Regions from separate parts of the Alteromonas sp. CNT1-28 genome, predicted to be linked through region 1. Evidence: riboswitches for the same ligand, from Rfam matches in the RefSeq annotation. Region 1 holds a riboswitch; the other holds the start of a gene.
What was found. A riboswitch is a leader RNA that binds a small molecule or an ion and turns the genes downstream of it on or off. The one in region 1 is predicted to bind thiamine pyrophosphate.
Positions count from the first base shown of each region.

Region 2: it holds a riboswitch for thiamine pyrophosphate, as region 1 does, so the genes downstream of both, thiC (phosphomethylpyrimidine synthase ThiC) here and MHN02_RS08320 (TonB-dependent receptor) in region 1, are expected to answer to the same signal.

Region 1 covers NZ_JAKREZ010000009.1:38,502-44,571, reverse strand. The annotation lists gene MHN02_RS08335 (phosphotransferase) at 1-12, opposite strand, end outside; gene pnuC (nicotinamide riboside transporter PnuC) at 1-613, opposite strand, end outside; gene MHN02_RS08325 (hypothetical protein) at 613-876, opposite strand; gene MHN02_RS08320 (TonB-dependent receptor) at 894-2,984, opposite strand; TPP riboswitch at 3,040-3,143, opposite strand; gene MHN02_RS08315 (hotdog domain-containing protein) at 3,274-3,699, opposite strand; gene MHN02_RS08310 (GNAT family N-acetyltransferase) at 3,759-6,020, shown strand.
Region 2 covers NZ_JAKREZ010000005.1:25,854-31,923, reverse strand. The annotation lists gene hemC (hydroxymethylbilane synthase) at 1-65, shown strand, start outside; gene MHN02_RS04325 (uroporphyrinogen-III synthase) at 129-860, shown strand; gene MHN02_RS04320 (uroporphyrinogen-III C-methyltransferase) at 861-2,033, shown strand; gene MHN02_RS04315 (heme biosynthesis HemY N-terminal domain-containing protein) at 2,030-3,205, shown strand; TPP riboswitch at 3,314-3,425, shown strand; gene thiC (phosphomethylpyrimidine synthase ThiC) at 3,700-5,610, shown strand; gene thiE (thiamine phosphate synthase) at 5,607-6,070, shown strand, end outside.

The DNA of each region.
Region 1 (6,070 bases):
CAACCTGTTCACCTTGTTTTTTATATTGTACTAGCCACTGATAATACCCAAATACCGCAAAACCAACATAGCCTAAGAACAGGCAAGCAGATAATGCATAACCCACTTGCAGGTATAAATAGGCGGACGCTAAATTGATGAAAAACCAATAAACCCAGTTTTGCAGGATTTTATGCGCCACCATAAATGTTGTGACTACACTCAATAAATTAATGCTCGCATCTAATAGTAGGTACTCACTATTGAACTGTGAGCCTGCCACCTCAGACAGAACCCAAGCGAGCAATAACATACTCGGCACAATGAGCAAATGAGCCCAGAGAGGCCAATGAAGCACTGGCTTAACATCGCCGTCTTCCGCCCCTTTCGACCACTGATAATAACCGTATCCCGCCATTATCATATAAAAGAAGTTAAGCGCAGACTGAAATGGCAAAGTCACCTGCCAAAATAGCCAGGTGTAAATTGCGGTACTCACAAAAGCGCACAGCCAACACCAGCTGTTCTGTTTTGCGGCTAACAGCACATAGGCAATAGCGAGGACAACCGCTACCCACTCTAAAAGCGAAGTAGCGGCAATTTGTGAGGTAAACTCAGAAAAAAAGCTAGCCATTAAGATGATTTTCTAGATTGCATGGCATCGAAGTTTAAGAACTTGGCCACGAAAATAGCTTGCCCCACTTCTTCATGGGTCCTTTGCATTTCTTCACCAAGTACTTTCATAACCACACCATAGTCACCTGTAACCTGCGTGCTGGTTGAGCTTGTTGAAACTGTAATATCACTGTAGCTATTTAACCTATCAATGAAATCTTGAATAGGTGGAATGTATTCGTTAACCAATGGGTACAACGACAGTTCAACCATAACTTGCATGTCTGTTTCCTTTTATTTTAAAACGCGTACTTAACAGTAACGCCAAACTGACGACCGTTACCTATTTGGTAATATGGCTCATCGAAGGCATACTCATCGCGAGGGTCGTTGCTGAAACCACCGAATCCACGGGTGTAGTACTCACGATCAAAAGCATTTTGTACCCACAGTGATGTCTGCCAATCACCGTGTAGCACCACAATCTCCGAATTAACCAGCGTAGTACTTGGCGAGGTTACATCATGGCCGTCAGAAAAACGGTATTCACTTTTGTAATCTACATCTACACGCCAAAGCATGTTATCTGTAAGTGCGTACTCACTATACAGGTTTGCGGTCCACTTAGGTGATTGAGCCTGTCTTTGCTCAGACACTTCAGTACCGTCTGCAAGCGTATACCCTTCAAAGGTAGCGCTTAGATATCCAACACTTGCATCTAGCTGCCATGCATCACTAGCAATCCAGCTAAGCTCCAGCTCGGCTCCTTTGTTTGTTCCTAAATCAGCATTATCAATAATATCTACGAACCCTGCCGTACCGTCATCACGAGTGATAACGTCAAAATCGCTCACCTGAGTATCTTTTCTATCCATATAGAAAATTGCAGCGCGAGCAATTAGGTCAGGTGTAAATAATGGGCCCTTAACGCCTACTTCGTAGTTCCAGTTATATTCTTCGTCGAAGAATCGCTGATTGTCATTCACGCGGCTGTCGGGGTTAAAACCTGCACCTTTATATCCGCGTGAAATACTGCCGTAATAGAAGTGATTGCCCTGCGTATACTGAAGCGCGACTTTCCCGCCTACCATGGTGGTGTCGAACGCGCGAGTAAGTTGGTTGTTATCAGCGTAATCAAAATCGTAGTTTTCTACTCTTAACCCTGCTACCAGTACTAAATTTTCGTTCAAACGACTTTCAGTCTGAGCATAGATAGCGGTCGTCGTAGGCGTGTATTCACTGGCAAAGTCACTATCCAAATAAGTGTATTGACGTAGCAGCTTTTCTTCCGTGCTTTTATAAAATACGCCTATTGTCCAGTCAGTCATACCATCAAAAAGTGCGGCACTGTCAGAGGACACGAAACGCATCTCGCCGGTCTGTGTTTCTACATCGCGATAATAGGCGTCAAAAGACGTGTAACCCCACGGGTGAAACCCTGTGAATGTCCAGTCTTCATCGTAGCCATAAGCAATATTGTGAGAAGCATGGGTGGCAATTAGAATAAAGTCGCCCGCTGCTGTATTGGTTGTAGAGCGCGCGCTAACAGCGTGGGTTTGGTATTCGTCAAATCCTGGTTCATCAGACAGCGTTTTGTTGTCATTGTCTAGCGAGAATGCATCGTAACCGTTATCGATATCGTACCAGCGATAAGTAAGTGCAAGTGTGGTTCGCTCATCTACGCTGCCTTCAACGGCAAAGCGCAGTGCGGTTTCATCGATATTCGCGGTATCGCTTCTATTTAAGAACGTATTTTCTACAAAGCCATCACTGCGATTATGAACCAGCGCAACACGATAGCCCCAATCCGTGTTGATATCATCACCAGTGGCGCCTTCAATACGGTAACTCTCTTTGTTCCCAATGCGGGCTTCAACGTAGTCTGGGGCGTCGCTACCCACGTCATTACTGGAGAGTTTAACCGCTCCGGCCAATGCACCTGTGCCGTATAAGGTAGCCTGAGGTCCGCGATATACCTCTAGTTGTTTAGTATCAAAAATAAGACCTGCCGCAGCAAGGCCTGAAAAATCAAATTCATCGACGATAAAGCTTACAGAAGGATTGATAGGCTCGGCGAACTGACTACGCTCTCCAATACCGCGAATTTGCACGAAGCGGCCGCGAGACGCACCAGCTGCAAAGTTTACGTTTGGAATACTGTTTAGCACACTGTCGATATGGCTCGGCTGTCTACTGCGAAGACGCTCTTGATCTAAAATGGTCGCGCTAGCACTTAACTGGTCGAGTGTAGTTTGACGAAAATCACCAGATACGACGACTCGCTCAATATCTGATGGCGTACTATCTGAAGTGTTACTTACATTGGCTTGTTGCGCATAGGCCGCAACGGAACTAGCAAGCAGTGAAAGTGTGAAAAGTGTTTTATACATGGGATCTCTTATTCTTATTTAAGAAAAAAGATCCGGGTCTAACGGCAGGTGATAAGGCTATATTGTGAACCATCCCTACGCCGGTATTATCCGGATCAGGTTTAAGGGTTCCCACGAATGTGGGTCTCAGACCGAAAACGGACACCCCTTGGTATAGTGTTGCGCTGCTAAAACTAGCAAACTCAACTTCTGCAACGGAGTCTACCAGTTCGATACACGCCGTCAAGCAGATAAGACGTTAAGCTAACGTAAGGTTTTATATATGATATAAGGCGTTGAAAGCTTAGGGCTATTCAGCGTCAATATTCATATTTAGGCGACGTACTTCATCGTCAGTTTGTGCTTTTAAACCTTCCAACGTTTTGCCGTGTGCGGTTGGTTGACGCGTATCAGGGTCAACCTTTACGAAAACGATATCGTCTGCAAAACAGATGGTTTTCTTGGTTGCTTTGTTGCGTACCAAGCAGCTTACGGTAATAGACGTACGGCCTACAGCTTTAGTTTCTAGACCAAACTCTACGATATCACCCTGCATAGCCGGTGATTCGAAACTAATTTCACCAATATGCTTAGTTACCAAGCAATTAGTTTCTAGCTGACAAATAGCCCAAATTGCAGCTTCTTCGTCTATCCATTCTAACGCGCGGCCACCGAACAAAGAATTGGCGTAATTAAGGTCGTTTGGCATAACTAGACGCCGAGAAAGAAAGCGCATTCGAATTCCTCATAATAAATCGCTACTATAGCGTTAGATTATACCGAAAAAACTGATTCATGGCGCTAACTCAATTACGCGAATGGCTATTAGCCCCCTACTTTGAAAATAGCGGCGAAAATGGCTGCAAAAAAAGCTCTCACGCTTCACACTTATCAAACGTGACTTGCCCGCTTCACCGGAGAATGCTTGTAATATCTGGCAATGATGATTTTTGTGAAGCTGCCATACGTAGCGTTCAAGCCTTTGTAGATGAAGTTTCATCTATAAGCGTTGTGAATTTTGCTGGCGATACACTTAAGGGAAAGAACCGCAAACAAGTACTGGGGAGTGAATGTGACATTGCCACATTAGACTGTCGCGATTCATTCAAACCTGGCGACGTGATGGCAGTGGCGGGGATCGTTAAACGCAGTGGTTGTTTAATACTTATTTGCCCTGCATTGAGTGAATGGGTCAACAATATTTCGGTCTCGTTCCTGTCGGAGGGGTTTAAGCTTACACAAAGTCGATACCTCGAACGTTTTATAAAGCACCTGCGCAACAACGACTACGTGGCATTTCACACTGAAGAAAAAACCACGCTTCCAGATACGGCTATGTACCGTATTAGCGAAGGCTTAACATCAAACGTCTATAGAGGCTCACTATTTAAATCAGAAGAGCAAGAGCAGGCATACAGTCGTTTATATCAAGCACACTCACTTAATAAACTAAACGCGCTGATTACCGCCCCAAGAGGCAGAGGCAAGTCATCATTATTAGGTATATTCATTGAAAGCCTAATCAGACAGGGTAAAAATGTACTATTAACCAGTGAACGCTTTGATAATGTGAAGAACGTGCTTTCACGTATTCAACAGTACGAAATAGCCGGTGTCAGAACACAACAACCATCCACCGCTAACATTCAAACCCAACTATTCCTTGGTGATAAGAATGAGGCAGCGACGTTTGGCAGTGTAAAATGGGTGCCCCCTGACAGTGCCTTGTTATATACCACAGAAGATGAAAAGTACGACGTTGTAATTGTTGATGAAGCGGCTTCAATCCCCCTCCCGGATGTATACCGGATCATAGCCAACCACAAGCAGTGGGTGCTTAGTACTACGCTTTTGGGTTATGAAGGTTCAGGCAGTGGTTTTATTCACAAACTCATCCCTAGTTTACCGCCATCAGCTATCCATTTAAGACTATCAACGCCGTTACGATGGTTCGAACATGATCCCATTGAAGCCTTTTTCAATACGACTTGTTTATTTGAGGACAGAGATGCGGCGCGCAATATTGGCGAGATTAATTTCAAAAACAGTATTAACCCACCGATAGATTACGATTTTTCCATAAGTTCGTTTAAAAGCATTTCCGAAGAGGCGCTTCAGCAAATAATGTCGCTACTTTCATTAGCCCATTATCAAACTACGCCCGATGATTTTATGCGCTTGATGGATAGCCCGGATGTACTTGTTGCCATACTTAAATTCAACGACAACGTGATAGGTGCTGCAATCATAAACGCTGAAGGTAGCGACTACCTGAACGATACCGCATTGGGGATTGCGTCTGGAAAGCGTCGTCCTAAAGGGCATTTAGGTGCACAGCGACTTGCTCTGTTGTCTGCTGATGCAAAAACAGCAACGTTTAGATATTGGCGTATTAACCGTATTGCCGTCGATACGCTTGCGCAGAGTAAGGGTATGGGCAGTTACTTGCTACAAAGAGTTAGTGATGAAGCCAAGAAGCAAAGTATTGACGCTATCTGTACTTCTTATGGAACGACACTTAAGTTAGACAGTTTTTGGAAAAGAAATGGATTTGAGATTGTAGACTATGGGCGAAAGCCTAATAAAGCCAGTGGAGAAACCAGTGCACTAGCGTTATATCCTCATTCCAACAGAGCAAAAAAACTGCTTTCTGAATTGGTAGCGCTAAAAGAGAGCTTTAAATTCGATAACCAGTTAGACAACGTGCCAATTAGCATACTGACAATCTATGTAGAAAAGTTAGTACATTTTACCCAAGGCACACGCACTTTAGATGATGTTTGGCCGATATTACATAAAATTGCGCGTTATGCAGAGACTCAGCCTACACCAAGCGCAAATACTCAACTGAACAAGCCAAATAACACAATACTGTATATGCTATGGCGTCTTGTTGAAATCATTAACACGAAGCGCTTTCTCAGAAAAGTACTTACACATTCAGATATGAATGCGAAGCAACTTGTTTCTACATTCAACGAAGAAAACCTAAAAGCACGTGGGTTAAAAGAAGTCACTATTATTATAAGAGAAGCACTTCTGCCTGCTTTCAAATAATAGAAAGTCTGTAGCCTGAAAGTACAAATAATCTGCTTGGCGTAGAGCCA
Region 2 (6,070 bases), on a different contig from region 1:
TTGAAGTTGCGGAATCCCTTCTTGAGCAAGGTGCCGGTGAAATCTTAAAGGCGCTTTATAACTAAGTTATAGTTTGTCGAATGCGTGCAGGTTTACGCAGTAAAATAAAAGGATGAAAATTCGATAGTATGTTGCTGTTTACACGCCCACTGCCAAAGTTAAAAGCAAGCGCTTCTGCCTTTGAAAAAGCCGGAATTGACGCGGTAGGCGTTGCCACGTCTAGCATCATTGATATTTCGTCTGAAAGAAAAGCTGCTGCAGAATTTTTAGCGTCAAATGCAGTAAACGCAATTGTTGTTACCAGCGTATATGCTGTAGACACCGTTATTGAAGGCTTACGCGAAACGGCTAACGAATCACCATTGATCATAGCTGTGGGCGATGCCACTGCACGAAAATTACAAGCGGGACTTCAGGCGTTTTCATCGGCGCAGGTTGCTATTCCCGAAGCCCATACATCCGAAGGTATACTGGCAATGCACCAACTTAATGAGGCAAACTGTCAGCATGTCGTTATCATTAAGGGTGAAGGTGGGCGCGACGCCATAGCCACTGGATTAGGCGAAAAAGGTATTTTAGTGAATAGCTTTTGCGTTTATAAAAGAGAGGAACTTACAAGCCCAATTTACACAAAACGGTGGAAAATGGGCGAAGTTAGCGGCATTATCGCTACAAGCGAAGCAATGGCACTGCAACTAATTGCGCAATTTGGCCAAGCACTTAAATCTATTAAATGGTTAACAGTGAGCGACCGAATTGCCAAAACCCTCATTAGCCAAGGCATTAAAGAGGTAGCGGTTTGTCAGCGAGCCACCGATCAGGCACTCATCGCCTGGGTAAAGGATAACTGGGAGTATTGAATGGCCAACAACAATGAAAGTAGCCCACAAAAAGAGGAACTCGTGAAAGTGGAAGCTGAAAAAGACGTTATCGAATCTTCTGCCACGCACAGTGAATCAACACCATCGGGTGCTGCTAAAAAGAAATCGTCGGGAAATGGTCTACTGTGGTTTGTTGTAATCATCCTTTTCCTTATTGTGCTTGGTATGGCTGGCGCAGGTTACTGGTATTACATGCAGCAACAGTCGGCAAGCAAGGACTCTGAATCTGCACTTCAAACGACGACCTCTCAGCTAAACACTATTGAGCGTGAGCGCGCTGGTCTTGTTGCCTCTATCGACAAAGTAGCTCGTACCAACCAGACGTTAGAAAGCACGGTAGCCGAGTTAAAAGCGCAAAACGAAAAGCTGACGCTGCAAGCTGAATCGACCCTTGAACAACTAAATAATATGGAAGGTCGCCGACCGGCCGACTGGCTTATTGCTGAAGCTGATTACTTGGTTCGCATGGCAGGCAGAAAACTTTGGTTAGAAAACGACGTACGCACAGCTATTTTGCTGTTGGTTAATGCAGATAAGCGATTAAAATCGCTGGCCGACCCGTCAGTACTGCCTGTTCGTGCAACACTCGCTGAAGACATTCAAACCCTACAACAGCTTAACCCTGTATCACAAAGTTCCGTAGCCCTTGCGCTTACAGGCATGATAGCGCAAATAGATAAGCTACCACTTGATACCTTCGAAAAACCAGAAGACGCCAATGCAGAAGACACGACCTTATCGGAGTCAGCTGACGACTGGCAGGAGAACCTTGCAAAAGTGTGGCGTTCACTGGTGAACGATTTTCTTACCATAAAAACCATTGAAGGCCCGGTTGAACCAGTGCTTTCACTGGAAGCGCAGTTTTTAGCAAAAGAACAACTTCGTCTGCAGCTTATGCACGCGCAAACTGCCGCGCTTCAGGGCGATGCAGGACTTTACAGCCAGTCGCTTCAATACGCTCAAACGTTAATTATTGAAAAGTTCGACACAGAAAAAAGCCAAGTAACGGGCTTTGTAGATGCACTACAAAACCTCATTGCTACCGATGTATCGCGCCCAATACCTACAGAGCTAGCGTCACAAAAACCGCTAGAGCGTCTATTGGATAGCCGCGTTAAACAGGTGTTCGGACAAGGAGCAAGTGCACTATGAAATGGTTAGCTATTGCCCTTGCGGTATTAGCCGCATTCGTTGTTGCACTAATTGTTGGCCCGATGTTGTTAGGCGATAAGGGCTACGTACTCATATCACTGGGTAATACCGCTGTTGAAATGACGGTGATTAGCTTTTGTATTTTAGTGATAGGTGCCGTCATTGCCTGGTACGTACTATCTCGACTTGTGTTGTGGGCGTTAAGCCTGATCACAGGTTCACATAAATGGTTCGGCACTTTGGGGGAGCGCAAACGCAAGCGAGCGTTTTACGACGGCTTACACGCAATGGCTGCAGGTAATTTTGATACGGCTCAAAAGGCGCTAAGCAAAACCACCAACGGCGATTTCGAAGGCGTTAACTATTTGGCGTCAGCGCAAATTGCTTTTGCCAATAACGATTTAGCCAAAGCCCGTTATTTCCTTGTTCAGGCAACTGACTTTCCAAAAGCGAAAGTAGCCGCAACGGTCATGCACGCGCGTATTGATATGGCTGAAGAAAAATACGATGCGGCACTAGAGAAACTTAACGAACTTGACGAGCAAGAGCGCGAAAACAAGCAGGTTGTGCAGTTAAAAGCGCAAATTCTTGCCAAGCTAGGTAAATGGCAAGTACTTCAAGAGAATTTGTCAGGCTGGCGTAAAGCATTGCCCAAAGCAGACTACACTGCGTGGAGCCAGCGCATCGCCAAAGGTAAGTTTGCAGAAATTGCCAGCAAACAAGGCGCTGTCGAGCTTAAATCGTATTGGGAAACCCTACCTCGTAAGCTTCGTCACGACGATGCTTACCGCGCGGCTTACATTCAACAGTTACTTGACCAAGGTATGCATGCCGACGCACAGAATTTGCTAGTTGAATGGCAAAAGCGTGGCCCGAATAGCGCCCTGTTTCCACTGTTCACGCAGCTTAATATTCCTGATGCATCGCCATCACTACGACTGCTTGAAAGCTGGATAAAGCAAGACGAAGAAAACGTGTCGCTATATTCCACACTAGGCCAAGTTGCGTTCAATTCCGGCGATGATGTGTTGGCAGAAAAAGCCCTGCTTAAAGCCACTAAAATGAAGTCGCGCAAAGAAGACTTATTGCTGCTGTCTGCAATTAGCGAACGCAAGCACGACACAGCCACTGCACTTCAGCTTTACAAGGAAGGTCAGCAGCTAGCCATCTAGATGAATATTCATTTAGCTTTCTGGTAGTACTTGTATTACCCGTAAAATTGAAGATATAGTAAAAAGGAATTCTCAATTCGGGTTGTTTCAACAACCCGAATTGACTTAAACAACTTGTCGGAGTGCTTCACTGGTAACCCAGTAAGCTGAGACCGCGAAAGTGGGATCCGTAGAACCTGATCAGGCTAATACCTGCGAAGGGAACAAGAAAATACAATGTGCACAATGTTAAACCGTGGTTTAGCGTTGTGAAGCGAAGTTGTTTTGCTGTTGATGATACAGACACACCCATTCCGGTGCTGCTCGTCACTCAAGGTAAACTGTTCAAGTTTATTGCCAAGTCAACATCAACGGTGTAAAGGGCTGCAATCACCAGAACCTTTACCAACAATCTCGCTAAAGTAACGGGATTGTTTCCCTCTACACTTCCACTTTGTATTCTCCTTCACTCCTGACAAGCATTTTTAGAACCTAAATTTACAAGGTAAAATGCTATGTCGAACAGACGCGAACAGCGCCAACAAACACAACAATTCATTAATGAACTTGCGGGCGAAGCTTACCCAAATTCAACACGCCACTACGAGTGTGGCAGCCGTGACGATATTCGTGTGGCCATGCGCCTTATTCACCAACACGACAGTTTAGTGGGTGGAACAGAAGACAACCCTATTTTAGAACCAAATCCGCCCATTCCTGTTTACGACACTTCAGGCCCCTACGGCGACCCACAAGAAAACATAGATGTGCACAAAGGCCTAGCTCCGCTTCGCCAAAAGTGGATTGAAGAGCGTAGCGATACCCTTGAATTAGAGGGCGTTTCGTCAAGCTTTGCAAAAGAACGTGAAAACGACATATTTACCGAAGATTTCCGCTTTATTCGCAGCCGCAAACCACTAAAAGCAAAAGCAGGCAAAAACGTTACCCAGCTTCACTACGCAAGACAGGGCATTATTACCCCTGAAATGGAATACATTGCCATTCGCGAGAATATGGGTCGCCAAGCCATTAAAGATGCCGAACTGACGCAGCAGCACAAAGGCGAACACTTTGGTGCGAATTTACCCGATACCATCACGCCTGAATTTGTACGCCAGGAAGTGGCCGCAGGCCGCGCCATTATTCCATGCAACATCAATCACCCCGAGTTGGAACCAATGATTATAGGGCGTAACTTTCTAGTAAAGATTAACGCAAACATTGGTAATTCAGCAGTCACCTCGTCTATTGAAGAAGAGGTAGAAAAGCTGGTGTGGTCAACGCGCTGGGGCGCCGATACCATCATGGATTTATCTACCGGCAGAAACATTCACGAAACCCGAGAGTGGCTGCTGCGAAACAGTCCTGTTCCTCTTGGCACCGTGCCCATCTATCAAGCGCTAGAAAAAGTAAACGGTGTAGCCGAAGATTTAACGTGGGATATGTTTAAAGACACCCTAATTGAGCAAGCCGAACAAGGCGTAGACTACTTCACCATTCACGCTGGCGTGCTGCTTGAGTACGTACACCTTACCGCAAAGCGGGTAACCGGCATTGTATCGCGCGGCGGTTCGATAATGGCAAAGTGGTGCTTAAGCCACCACCAACAAAGCTTTCTGTATGAGCACTTTCATGATATTTGCGAAATTTGCGCTAAGTACGATGTGGCGCTGTCGCTAGGTGATGGCCTGCGCCCTGGTAGCGTAGCTGACGCTAACGACGACGCGCAATTCTCTGAGCTACGCACCCTTGGTGAGCTGACGAAAATTGCATGGGAGTACGATGTTCAGGTAATGATTGAAGGCCCGGGGCATGTGCCAATGCATATGATTAAAGCGAACATGGAAGAGCAGCTTAAGCACTGCCACGAAGCACCGTTTTATACCCTTGGCCCCCTCACCACCGATATCGCTCCTGGCTATGACCACTTCACTTCAGGTATAGGTGCCGCCATGATTGGTTGGTATGGCTGCGCAATGCTGTGCTATGTAACACCTAAAGAGCATTTGGGCCTACCTAATAAAGAAGACGTTAAACAGGGGCTGATCACCTACAAAATTGCAGCCCACGCTGCCGACTTGGCAAAAGGACACCCAGGTGCACAAATTCGCGACAACGCCATGTCGAAAGCACGCTTTGAATTCAGGTGGGAAGACCAGTTCAATTTAGCTCTCGACCCGCATACCGCGCGCGCTTATCACGATGAAACCTTGCCGCAGGCGTCTGGCAAAGTTGCGCATTTCTGCTCTATGTGCGGCCCTAAATTTTGCAGCATGAAAATTTCTCAGGAAGTGCGCGATGTGGCTAAACAAGCAGAGCAGCAAGAGTTTGAGAAAGAAAAAGGCATGAAAGACATGGCCCAGGCATTCAATCATTCTGGCGCAGAGCTTTATCACACTGCAGATAGCAAGGTAGAGCTACCATGATGGCGAAAGCGTCCATAAGCCCTGCATCCAACAACCTCACCACTGCACTTCCTGTAGTGTGGTGTGTGGGAGGCGTTGACTGTAGCGGTGGTGCGGGCGTTACCCGCGACGCCATTACATTGGCCGATCTGAACATCCATGCTTGTGTGCTCACTACACAGCTTACCGTCCAGTCCAACTCAATCATGCTTAGTAAGGAAAGCATGTGCGCGTCGGCATTAAATCAGCAGTGGCAAGTGCTGTTTGAAGATACCCCGCCACGCGCTATTAAAATTGGCGCCATTGCTAATGATGAGCAAGCGCTGTTGTTGTGTGCTCGTATTCAAAAAACATCTAACCCTCGCCCCTTCGTTGTATGGGACCCTGTACTGTCTACCTCGTCAGGTGGCGTGCTGAGTGAGTTAAGCGAAAGCGTAGTTGACGAACTGTTGAATACGGTAGATATCGTTACGCCAAATAT